DNA from 2 places in the Pradoshia sp. Z3_51 genome. Region 2 is predicted to be linked to the other one. Evidence: riboswitches for the same ligand, from Rfam matches in the RefSeq annotation. Region 2 holds a riboswitch; the other holds the start of a gene.
What was found. A riboswitch is a leader RNA that binds a small molecule or an ion and turns the genes downstream of it on or off. The one in region 2 is predicted to bind glycine.

Region 1 (10,572 bases), on a different contig from region 2:
CCGGTTTTAAAACCAGGGGCATCTTTTTTCTTATTTAACGCCTCTCATGTATTTTTGGATGGTTGGTGAGATGAAGTAAATAATAATTGAACATAGAATTGCGAATCCACCGATTAATCCAAAATACAGGAGTTCCGTTTCCGTACTATAAAGTTTTACAAGCTGTGCATTTATGGCCTGTGCAACAGCACTAGCGAGGAACCATAGGCTCATCGTTTGAGCGGAGAATGCAGCAGGTGCCAATTTAGTTGTAGCAGATAAACCAACAGGAGATAGACAAAGCTCTCCAAGTGTGACGATTAGGTAGCTCAATATGAGCCAATAAGGACTAACAAGTGAGTCACCGCCACTTAGGTATCCTGGTACAAGCATCACAATAAATGATAGACCTGCTAATAGTAGGCCAATTGAAAATTTTCTGGAAGTTGAAGGCTGCTTATCTCCTAGCTTCATCCATAACCAAGCTGCAACTGGTGCAAAGATGATTACGAAGAGGGCAGGCATTGCCTGTAGCACACCAGGTGCGATTTTAAAGCCTAACATAGTTAAATTAGTCCGTTCTAAAGCATAAATATTCAGTAAATTAGAGCCTTGTTCATAAATGGCCCAGAAGATAACTGCTGAAAGGAATAATGGAATATAGGCAAGTAATCTTGATTGTTCTTCTGCAGTTGTTTTAGAGCTTTTGTACATCCATACAAAGTAAACGACTGGTATGATAACTGCCAAAATCGTTACGAGTAAAACAAATCGATCAATGGTTAACCAACCGATTGAAATCAGAGCATAGAAAAGGACAATTAATAGAGCGATTGTCACCCCAAAATAAAGAGCAAATTTCTTTTTGCCTTCAGGGCTTAATGGATTAGGTGGCTGTGTTCCAATGGTGCCCAGATTTTTCTTTTTCGTAATAACAAATACGATTAATCCAAGAAACATACCTACAGCAGCAGCTGAAAAACCTGCATGGTAGCTATTGTAATGCCCGCGTAATCCTTCTACAACAAATGGAGCTATAAAAGCACCTAAATTAATCCCCATATAGAAGATGCTGAATCCTGAGTCTCGGCGATTGTCGGCCTTTGTATATAAGTCACCAACAACACTGGAAATGTTCGGTTTTAGCAATCCGGTACCAATGATAATTAAGAACATACTGGCAAAAAAGGCTTCAGCCCCGAGCGGTAATGCCAGAACAACATGACCAAGCATAATAAAAACTCCACCGTAGAATACGGTTCTGCTTGTCCCAAGTAAACGGTCCGCAACCCATCCACCGATAATACCTGATAGATAGACTAAAGATCCATAGATTGCAGCAATTGACATGGCTGTGGTTTGATCAAACCCCAGTCCGCCCTTGCTAACTTCAGCGTATAAGTAGAGGACCAGGATGGCCCGCATTCCATAATACGAAAAACGTTCCCAAAACTCAGTGAAAAATAATGTGAAAAGTCCTTTAGGGTGTCCGAAAAAACCTGTGTTCGGAATGCCTGGAACACCCGACTGTTTGTTTAATTTAACCAAAAATTCTCTCTCCTTTAGCATGATGTAGTACAATATACCATTTTATTTTAGATTAACTAAAAAATCAAAATTGAGAGACTATAATTTTGCTGATTTAATAGAAATATGTCGAAAAATGTTAGATTATGTGTGATAAATAAAGAAGAATAAATAATGTTTAATAGAAAATGCCCCAAAGTTATTGATAACTTTGGGGCATTTTTATTTAGGCTTCTATTTGATTTTTTAGTTTTGCATATTCTTCATCAGAGAATACTCGTGATTTCGTAATGAAATGACAATCTTCTATACTATCAAGTGAAAAGGCTGCTCCTCTTCCATCAGTAGCATCTAGGATCAATTGAGTATGTTTCCAGTACTCATATTGCATCTTATGGATATAAAACGGTGCTCCTCCAATGGAACCGAGGTATACATCAGAATCCCCCGTTTTAAAATCATCTTCCTTATAACACATGGGAGCAGATCCATCACAGCAGCCTCCGGATTGGTAAAACATAATAGAGCCGTGAGTTCTTTTTAATGAATCTATTAATTGAAGTGCCTCTTCGGTTGCTACGACACGTTCTACCATTTTAGAGTCACTCCTTTTAGAAGAAACCTTGAGCATTTTTATCATAGCTTACTAACAAACATTTTGTTTGTTGGTAATGATCTAACATCATAGCATGGTTTTCACGGCCGATACCGGATAATTTGTAACCGCCGAAAGCAGCACCTGCTGGATATTGATGATATGTGTTTGTCCATACACGACCAGCTTGTATCGCACGGCCGGCACGGTAAGCAAGATCTCCACTGCGGGACCATACACCGGCACCTAATCCGTACAAGGTATCATTTGCAATTTCCATTGCTTCGTCAAAATCTTTGAAAGTCGTTACACTAAGAACTGGACCAAAGATTTCTTCCTGGAATATACGCATTTTGTTATGACCTTTGAAAACAGTCGGTTTAATATAGTTACCATTTTTAAGGTCTTCACCAAGGTCATTTTCTTCTCCGCCAATTAAACATTCAGCACCTTCTTCTTTGCCGAGTTTAATGTAGGATAAGATTTTTTCTTTTTGTTCATTTGAAGCCTGTGCGCCCATCATAACTTCTGTGTCAAGTGGGTTGCCAATCTTAATAGCTTTCACACGCTCTAATGCACGTTCCATAAATTTATCATAGATTGATTCCTGGATTAATGCACGGGAAGGGCATGTGCAAATTTCACCGGAGTTTAGAGCAAACATCACTAAGCCTTCGATTGCTTTATTTAAAAATTCATCATCTTTGTCTATTACATCTTCAAAGAATACGTTAGGTGATTTACCGCCAAGCTCCAATGTGACAGGAATAATGTTTTCAGTAGCATATTGCATTATTTGGCGTCCCACTGCTGTAGAGCCAGTAAAGGCAATCTTCGCAATACGTGGATTTGTTGCAAGTGGTTTCCCTACTTCAATACCAAAACCATTTACGATGTTCAGAACACCCGCTGGGAGTATATCCTGAATTAACTCAACAAGAACCATAATGGATGCAGGAGTTTGTTCAGCAGGTTTTAATACGATGCAGTTACCTGCTGCTAATGCCGGGGCAATCTTCCAGACAGCCATTAGAATTGGGAAATTCCAAGGAATGATTTGACCAACAACACCAAGTGGTTCTTGGAAGTGGTAAGCTACTGTATCATTATCTAATTGAGTAGTTCTTCCTTCTTGTGTACGAATGGCACTTGCGAAATAACGGAAGTGATCAATTGCCAAAGGAACATCAGCATTCAATGTTTCACGTACTGCTTTCCCGTTATCCCAAGTCTCAGCTACTGCGAGCATTTCCAGGTTTTCTTCTAAACGATCTGCAATTTTATTTAAAATACGTGCACGTTCAGCAGTAGAAGTTTTCCCCCAAGCTTCTTTTGCTGCATGTGCCGCATCTAATGCTAATTCAATATCTTCAGCAGAAGAACGAGCAGCCTTTGTAAAAACTTCTCCAGTTACCGGAGATTTATTTTCAAAGTATTGACCTTTAACAGGTGCAACCCATTTTCCGCCAATAAAGTTATCGTATTTCTCTTTGAAATGCACAACTGCGCCTTCTGTATTTGGATTTGCATAAATCATGTTGATATCTCCCCTATGTTCGTATTGAAAACTCTTAAATGTAAAGTTTTGATGCCATTTTGGAATAAAAATACACCAGTAAAGCGTTTTCTATACTATTATTTGTCTAATTTGATAAAATTTCAAATAATATGACTGTGAATATAGGAGAAATATGATGTATAAGTGTAGTATAGAAATAGGAAAAAAATGTGTCTTCCATTACTCGTTACTAGATAGATAAATTTTGCAGGTTATCTATTACATCTAAAGAGAATTATTCACCCATGAATGGAACAAGAGATTGGAGACAGGCTGTTTAATTTTACTAACAGCAACCAACAGATACGGGCGCTCTTATTCTGCCGAAATGCAGCGCTGCAAAAAAAAATGATCTATATTTAATTCAGTCGGCAAGAGAAAAATAAGGTGGTAATAGCATGGATATTGCGGTGATAGGATCCAATATGGTCGATCTAATTTCCTATATTGATAGAATGCCAGAAGAGGGAGAAACACTTGAAGCACCTAGCTTTTCAATGGGGTGTGGAGGAAAAGGGGCCAACCAGGCAGTGGCAGCTGCAAAACTGGGCTCCAAGGTCATGATGGTTACGAAGGTAGGCGATGACATTTTTGCAGATAACACCATTCAAAATCTTAAACGCTATGGAATTGATACAGAATTTACGAATAAGGTCCCCGGAAGCAGCAGCGGGGTCGCACCAATCTTTGTAGATTCGGATTCCAAAAATCGTATTTTAATCATTAAAGGGGCCAATCAGTACCTTTTACCTGAGGATGTCGATAAAGCGGCCGAAAAGCTCAAGACATGTTCTTTAATTATTCTTCAGTTAGAAATCGCGCTCGAAACCGTTTATCGGGCGATAGAATTTGGGAACGAGCATGGGATTCCTGTTATTCTGAATCCTGCTCCTGCTACCAAAAAATTGGATTTCAATTATGTATGCAAATGTGACTTTTTTGTTCCCAATGAAAGTGAACTGGATATCTTGACTGGCATGCCTGTTTCAACGATTGAGCAAATTAAAGCTGCTGCAGTCAGCCTGATAGATAAAGGAGTTAAAAATGTTATCGTGACGATGGGAAGCCGAGGCGTGATGTGGATAACCGATAGAGGAACGCAAATCGTTGATTCATTCAAGGTTGATGCTGTAGACACAACGGGGGCCGGAGACGCATTCATCGGCTGTTTCGCCTATAATTATATTCAGAATGGGGATATTGTCCAATCGATAAAAATGGCTAATGCCTTTGCAGCATTAAGTGTCACAAAACGTGGTACACAGAATTCTTATCCAAGTATGGATGAAGTTAAGTTGTTTTTAAGCAAAAGAATTGAAGCGTAAGCAGGATTTTAATTAAAACTTGGTTTTTAGTGAATTAAAGGATGGCTCTTAGTGATGGAGTCATCCTTTAATATTTAAGTTATTTTACACAAATATATGACTAAGATATTTTTAGGGGTTATTAAGATTACCTTTCTATTGTTCAAGTGTTTGTCATAAAAACAAATATAATTCAGATTAATCAGTTAATAAATTTGTTATCAATCGATATAATGATATAATAAAAGTGTTCTGTATTATGCGTTTCTAACAAAATTTTAGGAGATGACCAATATGAAAGCACTCAGATGGTACAATGCTAAAGATTTAAGGTTAGACAATTTAGAGGAACCTACTGCCAAAAAGGGAGAAGCAAAAATTAAAGTTGAATGGTGCGGTATTTGTGGAAGTGACTTACACGAATATACAGCCGGTCCAATTTTTATCCCAACCGAAGAGCCACACCCATTGAGTAAGGAGAAAGCTCCGATTGTAATGGGACATGAATTTTCTGGACAAGTTGTAGAGGTTGGCGAAGGCGTAACCAGAGTCCAAGTTGGTGACCGTGTTACAGTTGAGCCCGTCTACTCCTGTGGAAAATGCGAAGCTTGTAAACAAGGAAAATATAATCTATGTGAGCTAATGGGCTTTTATGGTTTAGCAGGAGGCGGTGGAGGATTCTCTGAATACGCTTCTATACCGGAACATATGTTACATAAGCTGCCTGAAAATGTTTCATTTGAACAAGGGGCACTCGTAGAACCTTCAGCTGTTGCTGTACACGCTGTTAAACAAAGTAAACTTAAAGTTGGCGATAAAGCAGCGGTATTTGGAACAGGACCAATTGGTTTATTAGTTATTGAAGCGTTAAAAGCAGCTGGTGCGGCTGAAATTTATGCAGTAGAATTATCAGAACAACGCAGGCAAAAAGCAGAAGAACTTGGTGCTATTGCTATCGATCCGAATCAGGGTGATGTCGTTGAACAATTAACTAAATTGACAAATGGCGGTGTTGACGTTTCATATGAAGTAACAGGAGTACCGATTGTTTTAAAACAAGCTATTCATTCAACTAAATTTAATGGTGAAACGATGATTGTTAGTATTTTTGAAAAAGAAGCGTCTATTCATCCAAACGATATTGTTATGAAAGAACGTACAATCAACGGTATTATTGGATACCGTGATATATTTCCTGCTGTTATCAATTTAATGGCTCAGGGCTACTTCCCAGCTGACAAACTCGTTACCAAACGAATTAAGTTGGATGATGTGATTGAAGAAGGCTTTGAAGGTTTATTAAACGAACGAAATCATATTAAAATATTAGTAAAAGCTGAATAATCATTGTACAAATGCAAATATGATAATCATATATAGAAACTAAAATGGCCTTCTCTTCAAATGGAATGGCCATTTTAGTGTTTATGGATTTATTAGTAAGAAAGCAACACGTGGTGTATTGGATTTTGAGGTGTATTATACATTTCTGAGTATACAATTCTGCTAAAACACGTAATTTAGTCGTATTTGTGGAAGTTAGTTGGAGATGTATATATTTTAATAATCTGAATATATAAAATCGTTCAATATGTATTTACTTTGCTAACTATTATAATTATAATAAGTATGTGAAACATTGAGCAAGTTAATATACATACGGAGGATTGATTGGAATGAAAGCAGCTGTAGTGAGTGCAACGAACCCTGGTAAGTTAGAATTAGTTGAAAAGGAGCTTCCTAAGTTAAAACCCGGTCAAGCTTTAGTTGATGTAGAATATTGCGGAGTATGTCATACAGACTTGCACGTAGCAAAAGGTGATTTCGGTGCAGTTCCGGGAAGAATTCCTGGACATGAAGGAATCGGCATTGTGAAAGAAATTGCAGACGACGTTACAAGTTTAAAAGTAGGAGATCGTGTCAGCATTGCCTGGTTCTTTAAGGGATGCGGAACTTGCGAATACTGTGTGACGGGAAATGAAACCTTCTGCCGCAGCGTACAAAACGCCGGCTTCACGGTTGATGGAGCAATGGCTGAGCAATGTATCGTAGAAGCGGACTATGCAGTTAAAGTACCTGAAGGTCTTGATCCAGCTCAAGCGAGCAGTATTACATGTGCAGGGGTAACTTGCTACAAAGCAATTAAAGTTTCTGATATTAAACCTGGTCAATGGATTGCTATCTATGGCTGTGGTGGATTAGGTAACCTTGCGATCCAATATGCGAAAAATGTATTCAATGCAAAAGTAATTGCAGTGGATATTAATGATGATAAATTGGCATTGTCCAAAGAAGTAGGAGCAGATCTTGTATGTAACCCATTAACAGATGGAGATGCAGGTGAGTGGATTCAGGAGAAAGTTGGAGGAGCTCATGCTGCAGTTGTTACAGCTGTTTCCAAAGTTGCCTTTAACCAGGCTGTTAACTCTGTTCGTGCCACTGCTAAAGTTGTTGCAGTAGGATTACCTCCTGAAACAATGGATTTGGCTATCGTGAAAACCGTATTGGATGGTATTCAAATCGTTGGTTCCTTAGTTGGTACACGTAAGGATTTAGAAGAGGCTTTCCAATTTGGAGCAGAGGGCAAAGTAGTGCCAATCGTTGAAACAAGATGCTTGCATGAAGTAAATGATATTTTTGAAGAAATGGAAGCAGGTAAAATCCAGGGCCGTATGGTCATCGATATGCACAAACACGAATAATTCCAATCAATAACCTTAAGTAATAAACCTCAAGCAGAATACTATAGAAAAAAATGCACTCCAATTGTTAAGTGTAATCTAACAACTGGAGTGCATTATTATTTTTGCTTTTGCTCTATTATCATAATCTCTTCTTTTTATGATAGTTATATAAAATGAACAATAAGACAAACCATAATGGTGTAAGCAGCATTGCTAAGCGTGTTTCCGCAGCAATGAGCATTACAATCAGTATGAAAGCAAACATACCTAGGATTACATAATTTATAGCTGGTGTTAATGGAGCTTTGAATGTAGATTTAGCTCTTAAATCAGGTCTTGTTTTTACATATTTGATATGCGAGATTAAAATAATGCTCCATACCCAAATGAAACAGATGGCGCTGATTGTTGTGACGATTGTAAAGGCCTGCTCTGGTATCAGCTTGCTAAGCAGTGCACCGACAGAAACTACAATAGTAGAAGTTAATAATGCATTGCTCGGTACATGGTGTTTATTTAATTTGCCAAGTTTTTTTGGTGCTTCATTATGATTGCTTAAGTTGTACATTATCCGGCTGGTTGAGAATAAACCGCTGTTTGCAGCAGAGGCTGCCGATGTTAATACAACAAAGTTGATAATACCTGCCGCCATTGGAATCCCGATTAAGGCGAAGACACCTACAAATGGGCTGCTTGTCGCACTTAATTGATCCCAAGGATTGATGCATAAAATAACAAATAAGGCACCTACATAAAACAGTAAAATCCGTACCGGTATTTTGTTGATAGCAGATGGAATGTTTTTTCGTGGATTAGCTGTTTCAGCAGCAGATACACCAATAAGTTCAACTCCGACGAAGGAGAAGACAACCATTTGCAGTGATAGTAAGAACCCTGATATTCCATTCGGGAACATGCCGCCATGATTCCAAAGGTTAGAAACAGAAACAGTTCCGCTATCTGTTTCAAATCCAATCACAAGCAGTACGATTCCTACGACAATAAGTGCAACAATGGTAACGACTTTAATAATCGCAAACCAGAATTCCAACTCACCAAACAGTTTGACGGTTAATAGATTTAATCCTAATAGAATTACTAAACAGATAATGGCAGGCACCCATTGTGGGACATCAAACCAGTATTGTGTATATAAACCAACAGCGATAATATCGGCCATGGCTGTCATAATCCAGCAGAACCAATACGTCCAGCCTGTCACAAATCCAGCCCATGGACCCAAATATTCAGCTGCGAAATCGATAAATGATGTATGATTTGTATTCGATAAAAGTAATTCACCCAATGCTCTCATAACAAAAAATAGAGCTATTCCGATAATAAGATAAGAAAATAGGATGGATGGACCGGCTAAATGAATGGATTTTCCGGAGCCTAAAAATAAGCCGGTTCCAATTGTGCCCCCAATTGCAATTAATTGTATATGACGATTTTTTAAATCCCTTTTTAACTCTTGCTTAGCCAAGTTGCATGCCCCCGTTTAATCTTAGATGTCTAAAACAGGCACCTAGTAAAATAGATATTTATCATTTTTCTCGCTTTATTTAGATACTATGTCTCACCTCACTATTGATATTTGACAATAAAAAAAGAGATTGGTTGTCTCCAATCTCTAAAAGGGCAAGAATAACAAAAATCGTTACCATTCTGTCCTTTTGCCTGAGATTGTGAATCCTTCGGCGCTGTATAAATACAGTCTCTCCAGAAGCTGCTCCCGCCATAGTTTTATCCACAGCGATCAAAGCGTGCTATATTAAATTATCAATTATTAGATTATGTTAACTTATTAACATAATTCTGAAAAAATATTATGAAAAAAATGCTATCACTAAATTATTATGTTGTCAAACTAAGTACATGTAATTAAATGATTTGTTGAAGCATATGGAAGAGCCCAAGATTTACTTGAAATATATATAATCCATATGCTTTTGAACAATCAATTAATGATACTAAACAAGCTTCAGTTCTGATAAACCATACTATAAGTATTAAATAGTAAAGAAAGGTACTAGGTATCTCTCTTTTTTTGTTTTTTCCTTTAGAAATATAAGCATGGCAATGAGGTTAAGGGGAAGGCCAGAATCGAGAGCTCTCTTTTTCATGTTTATCTTAGCAGTAGCACAATTCATTCTGAAAAAAAGACCAAATCCATAAGGGATTTGGTCTTTAATCTACATTATTAAAAGGCAAATTCAAATTTAGAGTTCATCCGCTATCCCCAGCAGGATAATACCGAAGATAACAACTGCGATGATCATGTATTGTTTTTTAGTCAGCTTCTCTTTTAGGAAGATTCGTGACAGGATAATTGAAAAGATACTGTAAGAAGCAATCAATGGTGCTGCGATAATTGCATAGCCTGATGCCATGGCAAATACGTAGAAAAATTGACCAATCGTTTCCAAAATAGCTGCTATCCCTTTATCGCGCTCTTTAAATACATGGAAGGATTCCTTCTTTATAAAGCGAAGATAGATAAAACATACGGCAGCGCATAGGAAAAAGGTATATTCATACGCAAGTAAAGCTGAATTTTCGCTGATTAGATTCAATTCATCCAGATAGATGGCATCCGCAAATGTAGCAAGTCCATCAATAATGCAATATAAAATTGGGAAGATAATAGCCAAGAAACCAATTTGGTATTTTTTATCGATATGCTCGGAATTCAGTCGACGAACTTCATCTTCTGCTCTTTTTTCCAGAACGGCAATTCCCACAATCCCAAGAGTGATAATGATAATCCCAAGTACTTCAATGATACTTAGCTCATGAGTGAAAAAGATGAAGAGCAGAATGCTTGTTACGACACCTGAGGAATTCTGTATTGGTGAGGCGATAGACAATTCAATATAGCGCAAACCAATATACCCAAATGCCATGGAAAGGATGTATAAAGAA
Region 2 (10,572 bases):
CCTACAACACTCTTCAAATCTTCCAGATCTACTAAACCATCCGGACCTGACTTCACGGTAACAGTTTGCAATCCCGCAACTGTGGCTGAGGCAGGATTCGTACCATGCGCAGAATCAGGAACAATTACTTTTACGCGGTCAAAATCACCATTCGCCTCATGATAGGCACGAATCATCATTAATCCCGTCCACTCTCCATGCGCTCCCGCAGCCGGTTGCAAAGTGACTTCGTCCATACCTGTGATTTCCTTTAGACTTTGCTGCAAATCATACATTAACTCTAAAGAACCCTGTACAGCTTCTGCATCCTGCAGAGGATGAACATGTGCAAATCCATTTAGACGGGCAACATTCTCATTAATTTTCGGATTATATTTCATGGTACAGGAACCGAGCGGATAGAAACCGGAATCGACGCCATGATTTCTTCTCGAAAGTGCCGTGTAATGACGCATGATATCCAACTCGGATACTTCAGGCAGCTTTGGTTCCTCTGTGCGAATGAACTCCTCAGGCAAAAGCTCAGTTAATGCTGACTCCGGAACATCCATTTCCGGCAACGAATAGCCGATACGGCCCGGCTTGGTTTGTTCAAATATTAATGGCTGATCCTGTTTATTCATGGAAATCCCCCAATTCCTGTGCAAATCTATCAATCTCTTCTTTTGTACGCAGCTCCGTCACTGCCACAAGCATATGATTGGTTAAGGCAGGATAATCACAAGCTAAATCATAACCACCAATTATGCCTTTTTGTAGGAGCATTTTATTAGCTGCAGCTACAGAACCATTTAACTTAACAACAAACTCATTGAAAGAAGGTCCTTCAAAGGCAATTTCAAGTCCATTTGCTTTTAATTGCTCCTTTGCATAATGCGCTTTTTGGAGATTTTGAAGCGCCATCTCCTGCACGCCTTTCTTACCTAACGCAGTCATTGCCACAGAGGCTGCGAGAGCATTTAATGCTTGGTTAGAGCAAATATTCGAGGTCGCTTTATCGCGACGAATATGCTGTTCCCTCGCCTGCAAGGTTAATACAAACCCACGCTTCCCATCCTCATCAACCGTTTGGCCAACCAAACGTCCAGGTACTTTTCTTATCAGCTTAGAAGTAACTGCAAAATATCCGCAATGAGGTCCGCCAAATGCAGCCGGGATTCCGAACGGCTGTGCATCCCCTATGACAATATCTGCACCAAAATCACCCGGCGGTTTCAAGACACCAAGTGAAAGTGGGTTACTTGAAACAATTAACATTCCTTTATGTTCATGAACAATTTGTTCAATTTCAGCTAAGTTTTCGATTCGGCCAAAGAAGTTTGGATATTGAGTAATAAAACCAGCTACCTCATCAGTCATCATACCCGCCAATTGTTCTGTATCCGTCACTCCATTTTTACAGGGGACAACTTCAAGCTCAAGATATTGGCCTTTTGCATAAGTGGATAAAACAGCCCGTGATTCCGGGTGCACTGTCTCTGAAACAAGCAGTTTCTTACGACGTGTATGTCCTGCTGAGAGCATGGCTGCCTCGGCCAGAGCAGTTCCCCCATCATACATGGAGGAGTTCGCCACATCCATTCCGGTCAGTTCACAAATCATCGTTTGAAATTCAAAAATAGCCTGCAATTCTCCCTGGGAAATCTCCGGTTGATACGGTGTATAAGCGGTATAAAACTCTGATCTTGAGATAACGTGATCAACGATGACTGGCATGTAATGGTCATATACTCCCGCTCCAAGAAAAGAACTATGGGTCCTGAGATTGGCATTTTTCTCGGCTAGCTCTGTTAATTCTTTCAGAAGTGCTGATTCAGACTTTGCTTTTTTTAGCTTGTATTCACCCTTAAACCTTACTTTTTCAGGTATATCAGAAAATAAGTCATCGATTGATTCTACACCAATCGCTGTTAACATCTGTTCAGTATCCTGCTCTGTCATTGGTAAATAACGATGCTTCATTTTTTTACTCCTCCTGCCTGAGTGCGTTTATAAAATGGAGTACTAACAATTTTCGCCTTTAATCTTTTTTCCCGTATCTCAACCTCGACTACCTCATCAAGGTTAGCGAATTCTACATTAATCAGGACAAGGCCTACGTTTTTCTTTAAGGTTGGGGATTGTGTTCCAGTGGTCACTTCCCCGATGTTTTCATCCTTAACGAAAACCGGGTACCCATGTCTCGGAATACCGCGGTCAATCATTTCGATTCCGACAAGCTTTCTAGGGGCGCTATTTTCCTTCTGTTCCTTTAAAACTTCCTTACCAATAAAATGTTCTTTATCGGTTTTTACAGCGAACCCAATCCCCGCTTCGATAGGTGTAATCTCTGGAGATAACTCTTGGCCATATAAAGGAAGTTTTGCTTCAAACCGAAGCGTATCTCTTGCCCCAAGTCCACATGGAACCAATCCCTTATCCTTACCGAATTCTAAAAGATCTTTCCAAAGCTTCACTGTATCTTCGCTCTTACAGTACAATTCAAATCCATCTTCACCGGTGTAGCCAGTTCTTGAAACAAGTACACTAATGCCATTTATCATGACATCTTCACGAAAAGCAAAGAAACCAATGGTATTGAGTTCTACTTCCTCTGCAAGGTTCTGTAATATATCAGCTGCAAGCGGTCCCTGTAATGCCAATTGCCCTATTTGTTCCGATATATTTTTTAGTTCTACATCTTCGCTCGCATGCTTTTTTAACCACTCAAAATCTTTATCAATATTAGATGCGTTCACAACTAACAAATAATCATCTTCACCTTTTTTATAAATAATCAGGTCATCAACCGTTCCGCCATTCTCATAGCACATAGCAGTATACTGTGCCCGGCCCGTTTTCAGCTTACTGACATCGTTGGTCATCATCAGCTGCAAAAATGGTAAAGACCCAGCACCCTTAATCATGAATTCGCCCATATGTGATACATCAAAGAGGCCTGCTTTTGTACGCACTGATTCATGCTCCTGTTTAATGCCTGAAAATTGGACAGGCAGTTCCCAGCCGCCAAAATCAATTGTTTTTCCTCCATACTCCCTGTACACACTGATCAGCGGAGTCTGCTTTAATTCTCCCATCCTTACCCTCCTAAAAAATTCGATTCGTTTTATACGGATACTCTTGCTTGTTATGCCATTTAAACGATTGCTTGTTAACTTATTAAGTAAAACGCCGCTTTTCCACATTTGACCGAAGCGATATATCCTTCAGCGATCCACGAAAAAAAGGACAGAAACCTCCCTTATTAGGGGGGCTCTGTCCTGATACCTGAAAGTTTACCGCCGGGTAACGTACTTCGGCGTTTCCTCTTGGGTGGCTTCACAATAAAGGAAGCGCTCTCCAGAGATGCGTCCAGCAAGAGTCTCTGTACCTGAGAGATTCATGGATTCACCATTTGCTCCTTCGGTGCCGCAAATACGGTCTCTCCCCTTGCCTTCATTCGCTCATATAATTATGTAAATTGGTCATACTAAACAAAAAGCAAGAGATAAGCCGTTTTCTAAATAGTCTTACATTTATATCCTACCATCAACAATTATCAGGTGGCAACATTTACGTTATCTCGATGAATGATTGGAAACTAAAAAAATATCAGTAACACCTCAGCTTTATTGGGGCAAAAAAATTGTTTAGGCGTCACTTAATAAATTCCTTATAATTTTCTGCCATCCGCATAAAGCATTTAATCAGATTTTAGCCGGAGATTAAACTCCTACTATTGTTTAGAAATTAATGACACCACCTATACCTATATAAGGTAAGAGAATTCTATTGAATTTAGTTAAATTACAATCAAGCATTTATCTAACTAGCTTAAATAAAGAAAGTTGGGATTCACATTGAGTTTAACACCAAAGGTCTATTTTGATGAAGATTGGGAAAAGGAGCTTGAGGAAAAGATTATGGAGGATGGCCCCTGGTGCAGCTACTCCCTTTTTAAACTCGGATTGGAGGCCGAAAAGCATAATCTAATTCCAGATTTCAACGGCCTCCTTGCACCAAAGCATTTATCAGGATTTACACCTTTAACCCATCAGCTCGAAGCTGCTACCGAAGTCATCGAAAGAATGAATGGTAAAGCCATATTAGCTGATGAAGTAGGTCTTGGTAAAACAATAGAGGCCGGTCTGATCTTAAAGGAATATATGATTCGGGGCCTGGCAAGCAAAATACTAATACTAGTCCCAGCCTCTCTCGTATCTCAATGGGCACAGGAGCTTAATCAGAAGTTTCACATACCAGCTGTCATATACAGAAAGGGGTATGGGTGGGATTCTGAATGTATAATCACTTCCATAGATACTGCTAAACGAGAGCCTCATCGTTCTGCCATACTCGAACAAACCTATGACATTGTCATCATAGATGAAGCTCACAAGTTAAAAAACAATAAAACCAAAAACTATGAGTTTGTACAAAAAGTCCAGAGAAAGTTCTGTCTACTGTTAACGGCAACCCCTATTCAAAACAAGATAGAAGAAATTTTTTATCTTGTATCATTGCTTAAGCCAGGGCATTTGGGAAGTTATGCCAAATTTAATGAACGCTTTTCTGCTAAGAAACGTTCATTAAAGGATGATGCTTATTTGAAAGAATTGGTTAATATGGTGATGATTCGAAATAAACGTCAGGATACCGGCATTGAATGGACTAAGAGAAAGGTTGAAACCATTTTTATAGATTTCACCGAAAAGGAACAGGCTCTATATGATGGGGTTTCTTCATTTAGGAAAGAATTACCGGAGGGTATCGGGAGTACATTTTCTTCGTTAATCCTTCAGCGTGAAGCATGCAGCAGCAGGGAAGCCGTCTACTTTACGCTAAAAAATATGCTCGATCGAAACCCGGATGCCGGACTAAGCTTTAAGGAAGCCATACATAACCTTATCAACCTGGTCGAACTGGTTGATTGCAATTCAAAAGCGAAAAAAGCACTTGAATTGATTCATTCTATAAAAGATAAGGTTATCATTTTTACCGAGTATCGAGCCACGCAATTATATTTGCAGTGGTTTCTTAAGCAAAATGGAATCACTTCTGTTCCATTCCGCGGCGGATTTAAACGTAGTAAGAAGGACTGGATGAAAGAACTGTTCGAAAAACAAGCACAAGTCTTAATTGCTACAGAAGCAGGTGGAGAAGGAATTAACCTGCAGTTTTGCCATCATATTATAAACTTTGATTTACCTTGGAATCCGATGCGACTGGAACAAAGAATCGGCCGAATTCACAGACTTGGACAAACAGAAGATGTCCGAATCTATAATTTTGCGACCAGGAATACCATTGAGGATCATATTATGAAAATTCTCTACGAAAAAATTCAATTATTTGAACGTGTCGTTGGGGAACTTGATGATATTCTAACGAGGCTGGAGGTTAAGAATCTTGAAGAGCATTTAACTGACATCCTCAATAAATCAAAAACAGAGGGTGAGATGAAGGTTAAAATGGATAATCTCACGTCTTTAATACAGCTTGCTCAAGATCTAAAAAAGGAGATGCCTTCACATGCAGCAACAGGAAATTCTTGAGTTTCTCGTTCAATTTTTCACAGCCAATCAATGCGAAATCATCAATCAAGGGCCAGGTCATCTAACTGTGCAGTTGACAATTGATATGGATAAAGAACTGATGAACCGACCTTTTTATTGGCATTATCTCGAGAAAGTTGGCGGAGTGCCTAATCCGATGAGCTTAACGTTTATCCTCGACAAAGAGGCAGCTCCTCCTGATTTAAAAGGGGAATTCATACATTTTGGATCCCCTCGCCTGCACCAAATATTCGCGTCTGCCCAAAGACTATCGAAGCATATCCGCTTATTTGAGGAGATTAAAGTGACTAGTGGTCAGATGCCTTTATTTCCCTGGTTAGGTGTAAATGTTAATATATCCTATGAATGCGACCGAAAAAAGGATTTATTCTTTTCAATAGGATTGAACCTGATCAACGGTCTTTTTGTAGAAAATTTTATTGATTCAGCTGATAAACTCTCGCTTACACCTAAAATATCTGACTATACATTTACCCTTACACCCATTATTCGTTATCAAAGCGGGTTGCATCGTATCAAAACTTACATCCAAAATAAAATTAATCAGGATGACCATGGGTGGGCTGATGAGGCTCTCGTGCGCTGGAATAAAGACTTGAGTTTGCTGAACCATTTTTATGAGGATAAAAAAGAAGAGGAAACTCACATGTATGACCTTGAAAAAGAAGCATTACGAATGCAATACGAACCCAGAATCCGTGTCAGCATTATAAATGGCGGACTTTTTTATCTTAGCGGTCAGGCTATCTAAAAGAGGTATTTAAAGTTAAGGCTGAATTCTCGCATCAACTAAACAATAGTTTAGAATAAAGCTTAATCTTTGATGAAGATATAAAAATGAATACAAAAAAGCAGTGGGTTGCAAAAAAATCCACTGCTTTTTTAAAGAAACTTTATTACGCCTTACGTTTAAAGAGCATTTCAATTGATAACGGAATGATTCCGAACCAATGGTTCATTAATGGCGGCCGATCATCTCTATGATGACGGCGTTGCTCTTTACGTACTTCCTTTGGCTGCTTCATATACACTAACCACTGAATTGTTAAAAATTTTATATAATCATTTGTTTTCATCGACATTCACCCATCAGAAGTATCTCCATTTATCATGGATGTTATTCATTAATTTCTAAAAAAGATGGCTAGTTTATGGTGATTTTCATTAATATCTCTTCTGTAATCTCCATTTTTGTTTTTCTGTCCGTATGAACCTGTAAATCAGCAGCTAACTTATATAGGTTAACCCTCTTTTGATAAAGCTGCACTATTTGTTCCTCTTTATTTCCGGACAATAAAGGGCGTGATGAGTCAGTCTCGAGCCTTTTTATGATTTCTGTCGGATTGGCATGGAGCCAAATAACGGTTCCCTTTTCCTTCATATATTTCCGGTTGTCTTCCCTAAGAATGATACCCCCGCCTGTCGCAATGATACAATTTTCGATAGGTAATGATTGCAACGCCTGCTGTTCTAGGTCCCTGAATCCATCTTCACCTACTTCATCAAAGAGCTGCGGAATCGACCTTCCTGTACGTTCAACCACCGTCTGATCACTATCATAAAAGGGACAACGCATTTTTTCAGCGAGAGCCCTACCCACAGTCGTTTTCCCAGCTCCCATAAATCCAATTAAATAAATGGCTTTCATCTCGCTCCCCCTAACTCCTAACTATCTATCCATTTCACTACTTTCTTTGCTTCAATTGAGTACGTAATCGTCTCCCGTCTCACCGTATGATCAGTCTGAATATCCAATGAGATCTCATAGAACCCTCTCTCAAGCGGTTTTATATGATAGCCTATTCTTCCATTATAATAAATCCATTCCCCTTTTGTCTCAGGAACACTATCATCATCAAGCATTAAGATTGCAGCATGTGTACCCGTATCACCCAGATAGGTGGTAATTAACCATTCGGTTTGATACTTATGATAATTCACTTCCCGAGCCATATTTCCTATCGAATACATACAAATGATAAAAATAACCGAAAAAAACAATAAAGCAACAGGCATAAATATCCCACGTTCATTTTTAAGAAGGTTCAAATTTGTATCGTTTGAACAGCCGTTTTTCATACATATCACCATTTATAAGAGTCACAGATATGATCAGTGACTCTCCTTCTTTTTTAACATGAAAGCTCTTAATATCTTGAAGGACCATTTCATGCCCAGCGCCATCCACTCGCCTTCTTACCATATTGTTATAGACTTCATATGTTATTTCTTCTCCACTTTTATCAAGTAAAAGGACATTGCTTTTAGGTACTCCAAAGTCTTTTGTCTTTTGAAATTCTCGTTCCAATTGACGTATAAAGATATTCCATTCCATCCTTGTATTTGTGTTCGTATCCCTGACATGCCAGTCTGTTATACTGGCAAGTGCACTCGTCATAAAGACACTTAATAACGAAAATAAACCAAGAGCAAATAATATCTCTACCAAAGTAAAGCCATCATCTTTCAGGCAGCTTTTCATACACTTTCTGTAATTTATCCTTTGAGTTGCTATACTCTGCATAATAAACGTTCCCTTCAAGATAAAAAGTATAGGCTTTCCCCTCAATCTCTGCTTGTCCAGTAAACAGTGGACGGCCGTTTATCTGATATTCATTTAAATTTTCAAACAATCTATTAAGAGCGGCTTCCTCCATTCTTAAGTCATTCTTTAGCGTAATGCTTTCCATATATGCCGGAAGCAATAAACAGCAGCATAAGATAAGTATTCCAAACGAAATCAGCAGGTCCAAGATAGCATATCCATGCTCTTTATACTTTTGATATATAAAATCTCCCCCTCCCTAATTGAAAGACAAGCTTGTATATCGTTTTACCATTTTTATCGGTTAAATAGATTGTTGTTGGATTTTGGATATTTCCTGCTGGAATATAGGTAATTGGCACATTGCCAACTTTTTTAAACTTGATTGATTCGGCCTTCTGAGTCGAAATAATATGACTGTTTGTTTTGTATGAGTAAGCTGAATATTCATTTTGGTCAGTTACAAATCTTAGTAAGACATACGTGTTATTTTCCATTGCATAGACCTGAGCATAGTAAATATCCTTCTCCAGTTGATTTAAAAATGCTTGCTGTTCATATGTTTCAAACATTTTACTTGTAACCGCACTTGCTATAGTCAGCATTAACGTCAGACATCCAAGTACAATCAACACCTCTACTAACGTAAACCCTTCTTCGTTCTTTTCCATTTTTATTGTCCCTGAAGAGTTACAGTCCCATCATCCGAAATCACCGCGGTTTTTCCTTCCGGACATTTAACATCCTCTTTTAAAAAACCAGAAGAGATAAGCTTCTCCATCGTCGGAAGCGTACCTTCCTTTAATTTATAGGCTTGTACCTGTCCCTCAACCATCTTTACGAATGCCTCGCATCCCTTACTATTAACTGCTTCCTGGTTTTTCATTACATTGGGTACTGTAATAATCAATAGAACTGATATAACCAGCATGACAATCAACATCTCAATCAAGGTAAAACCTTGTTCATTTTTGTATTTCATCAAAAACACCTTCCTATATCGTATTCATCAATGAAATCATTGGCATTAATATTGCCAAATACAGAAGGATCACTAAAATGGCAACAAGGCCAAACATTAATGGTTGAACCACCTTTATATATTTTTCAGTCTGCATCTCCATCTCATTTAACAGATATCTGCTGTAGTAAAGAAGTTCTTCTCCTAATAAACTATTTTTTTGCCCATGGCTGATTACTCGCTCAAAATCATTCATAAAAATTGTGAGATTCCCACTAATGCTTTCTAATGAATCTCCCTCCTGAAGACTTTTAATCATGTGATGGGTTATTTCCTTAACTAAACTTTTTGGATCCTGCTGACTCATAATCGTTAACGCATCAATAATCGAAATACCACCCTTTAATAATGAGCCCAGCTGCATAGAAAAATAATACGTTGTGGAAAGCTTTCTAAAAGAACGCAGGAACGGAATTTTATTCATCAGTAATTCCTGTTTTATTTTGGATAGTTTTTTTAAATAATAGTGGTATATAAACAAATGCATGGTTAGGAGCACAATGATAAAAAATGGAAGATTGTTAAAGAGGGTTGCCAGTAAAACGGATAACTTTAAGAATATGTTTGATTCCTGCCCTGCGCCCTGATACATACTTGAGAATTTTGGCAACAAATAATTTGTAAATACTTGCAGCAAGGTAAATGTAAAAACAAGTAGGAAGACTGGGTAATACAATAAATTTTTTAGTTTTGCGCGATCCTCACTTTTCTTAAGCCATATTTCGCCTCCATTCTGCAAGGATTTGGATAGCTGTCCGTGTTTTTCACCGTAGGATACTAAACCAACGAGCTCTTGTTCAAAATCGAGCCATTCTAAAAAGTCCCTAAAAGTATGGCCATCTTTCAATAGTTCCAATGCATCCTTAATTTCTTCTCGATACTTCTTTTTTCCATGAATAAGAGAAAATTCAATACCCTCATAAAGAGTAAAGCCATTCTCCAATAAATCGCCCAATTCCTGAAGAAATCTCGCCTGATCCCTGCAAGACCATCGGGACTTTAGATTACTCCTCATGCACCCACCTCTCATACTCTTTTTGATCCACAAATCCATAGGCAACAGCCTTGCTGATGAGAGAAGATAATTCCGGATAATGAAAGTTCACATCATCTCCCTCCATCTCTGCCCAAACCTTCGCCAATTCATTGCCATAAATCATTTCATGCACACTTACCCGCCCTCTGCTCTTTTCCATAAGGCAGTACGGTGAGCATTCACCCTTACAAAAAGGACAGTGCAATTCCAATAATCTTTGGGAGGTTACACCTAAAAGAGTTTGCTTTGCCTCCTCCTTGTCTATCCCAAATTCCAAAAGCCTTCTAACTGCACCCAATACATCACTGGCATGCATCGTAGTTAAGATTAAGTGGCCTGTTAAAGCGGCGCGCACCGCTATTCTGGCCGTTTCAGCATCCCTGATTTCTCCAATCATGATAATATCGGGATCGTG

Region 1: another riboswitch for glycine. It lies ahead of AC4BHA_RS13725 (amino acid permease); the one in region 2 lies ahead of gcvT (glycine cleavage system aminomethyltransferase GcvT).

What each region holds. Positions count from the first base shown of each region.
Region 1 covers NZ_JBZAJC010000007.1:43,282-53,853, reverse strand. Annotated here, with positions in the region: gene AC4BHA_RS13755 (peptide MFS transporter) at 31-1,527, opposite strand; gene AC4BHA_RS13750 (DUF779 domain-containing protein) at 1,733-2,101, opposite strand; gene exaC (acetaldehyde dehydrogenase ExaC) at 2,118-3,638, opposite strand; gene rbsK (ribokinase) at 4,058-4,984, shown strand; gene AC4BHA_RS13735 (2,3-butanediol dehydrogenase) at 5,258-6,307, shown strand; gene adhP (alcohol dehydrogenase AdhP) at 6,640-7,665, shown strand; gene AC4BHA_RS13725 (amino acid permease) at 7,787-9,133, opposite strand; glycine riboswitch at 9,306-9,383, opposite strand; gene AC4BHA_RS13720 (DMT family transporter) at 9,870-10,572, opposite strand, start outside.
Region 2 covers NZ_JBZAJC010000003.1:8,554-19,125, forward strand. Annotated here, with positions in the region: gene gcvPB (aminomethyl-transferring glycine dehydrogenase subunit GcvPB) at 1-623, opposite strand, end outside; gene gcvPA (aminomethyl-transferring glycine dehydrogenase subunit GcvPA) at 616-1,962, opposite strand; gene gcvT (glycine cleavage system aminomethyltransferase GcvT) at 1,959-3,077, opposite strand; glycine riboswitch at 3,254-3,345, opposite strand; glycine riboswitch at 3,349-3,439, opposite strand; gene AC4BHA_RS07175 (DEAD/DEAH box helicase) at 3,903-5,534, shown strand; gene AC4BHA_RS07180 (YqhG family protein) at 5,512-6,306, shown strand; gene AC4BHA_RS07185 (YqzE family protein) at 6,452-6,631, opposite strand; gene AC4BHA_RS07190 (shikimate kinase) at 6,700-7,203, opposite strand; gene AC4BHA_RS07195 (hypothetical protein) at 7,221-7,634, opposite strand; gene comGF (competence type IV pilus minor pilin ComGF) at 7,591-8,079, opposite strand; gene AC4BHA_RS07205 (hypothetical protein) at 8,015-8,308, opposite strand; gene comGD (competence type IV pilus minor pilin ComGD) at 8,328-8,771, opposite strand; gene comGC (competence type IV pilus major pilin ComGC) at 8,774-9,082, opposite strand; gene comGB (competence type IV pilus assembly protein ComGB) at 9,096-10,136, opposite strand; gene comGA (competence type IV pilus ATPase ComGA) at 10,126-10,572, opposite strand, start outside.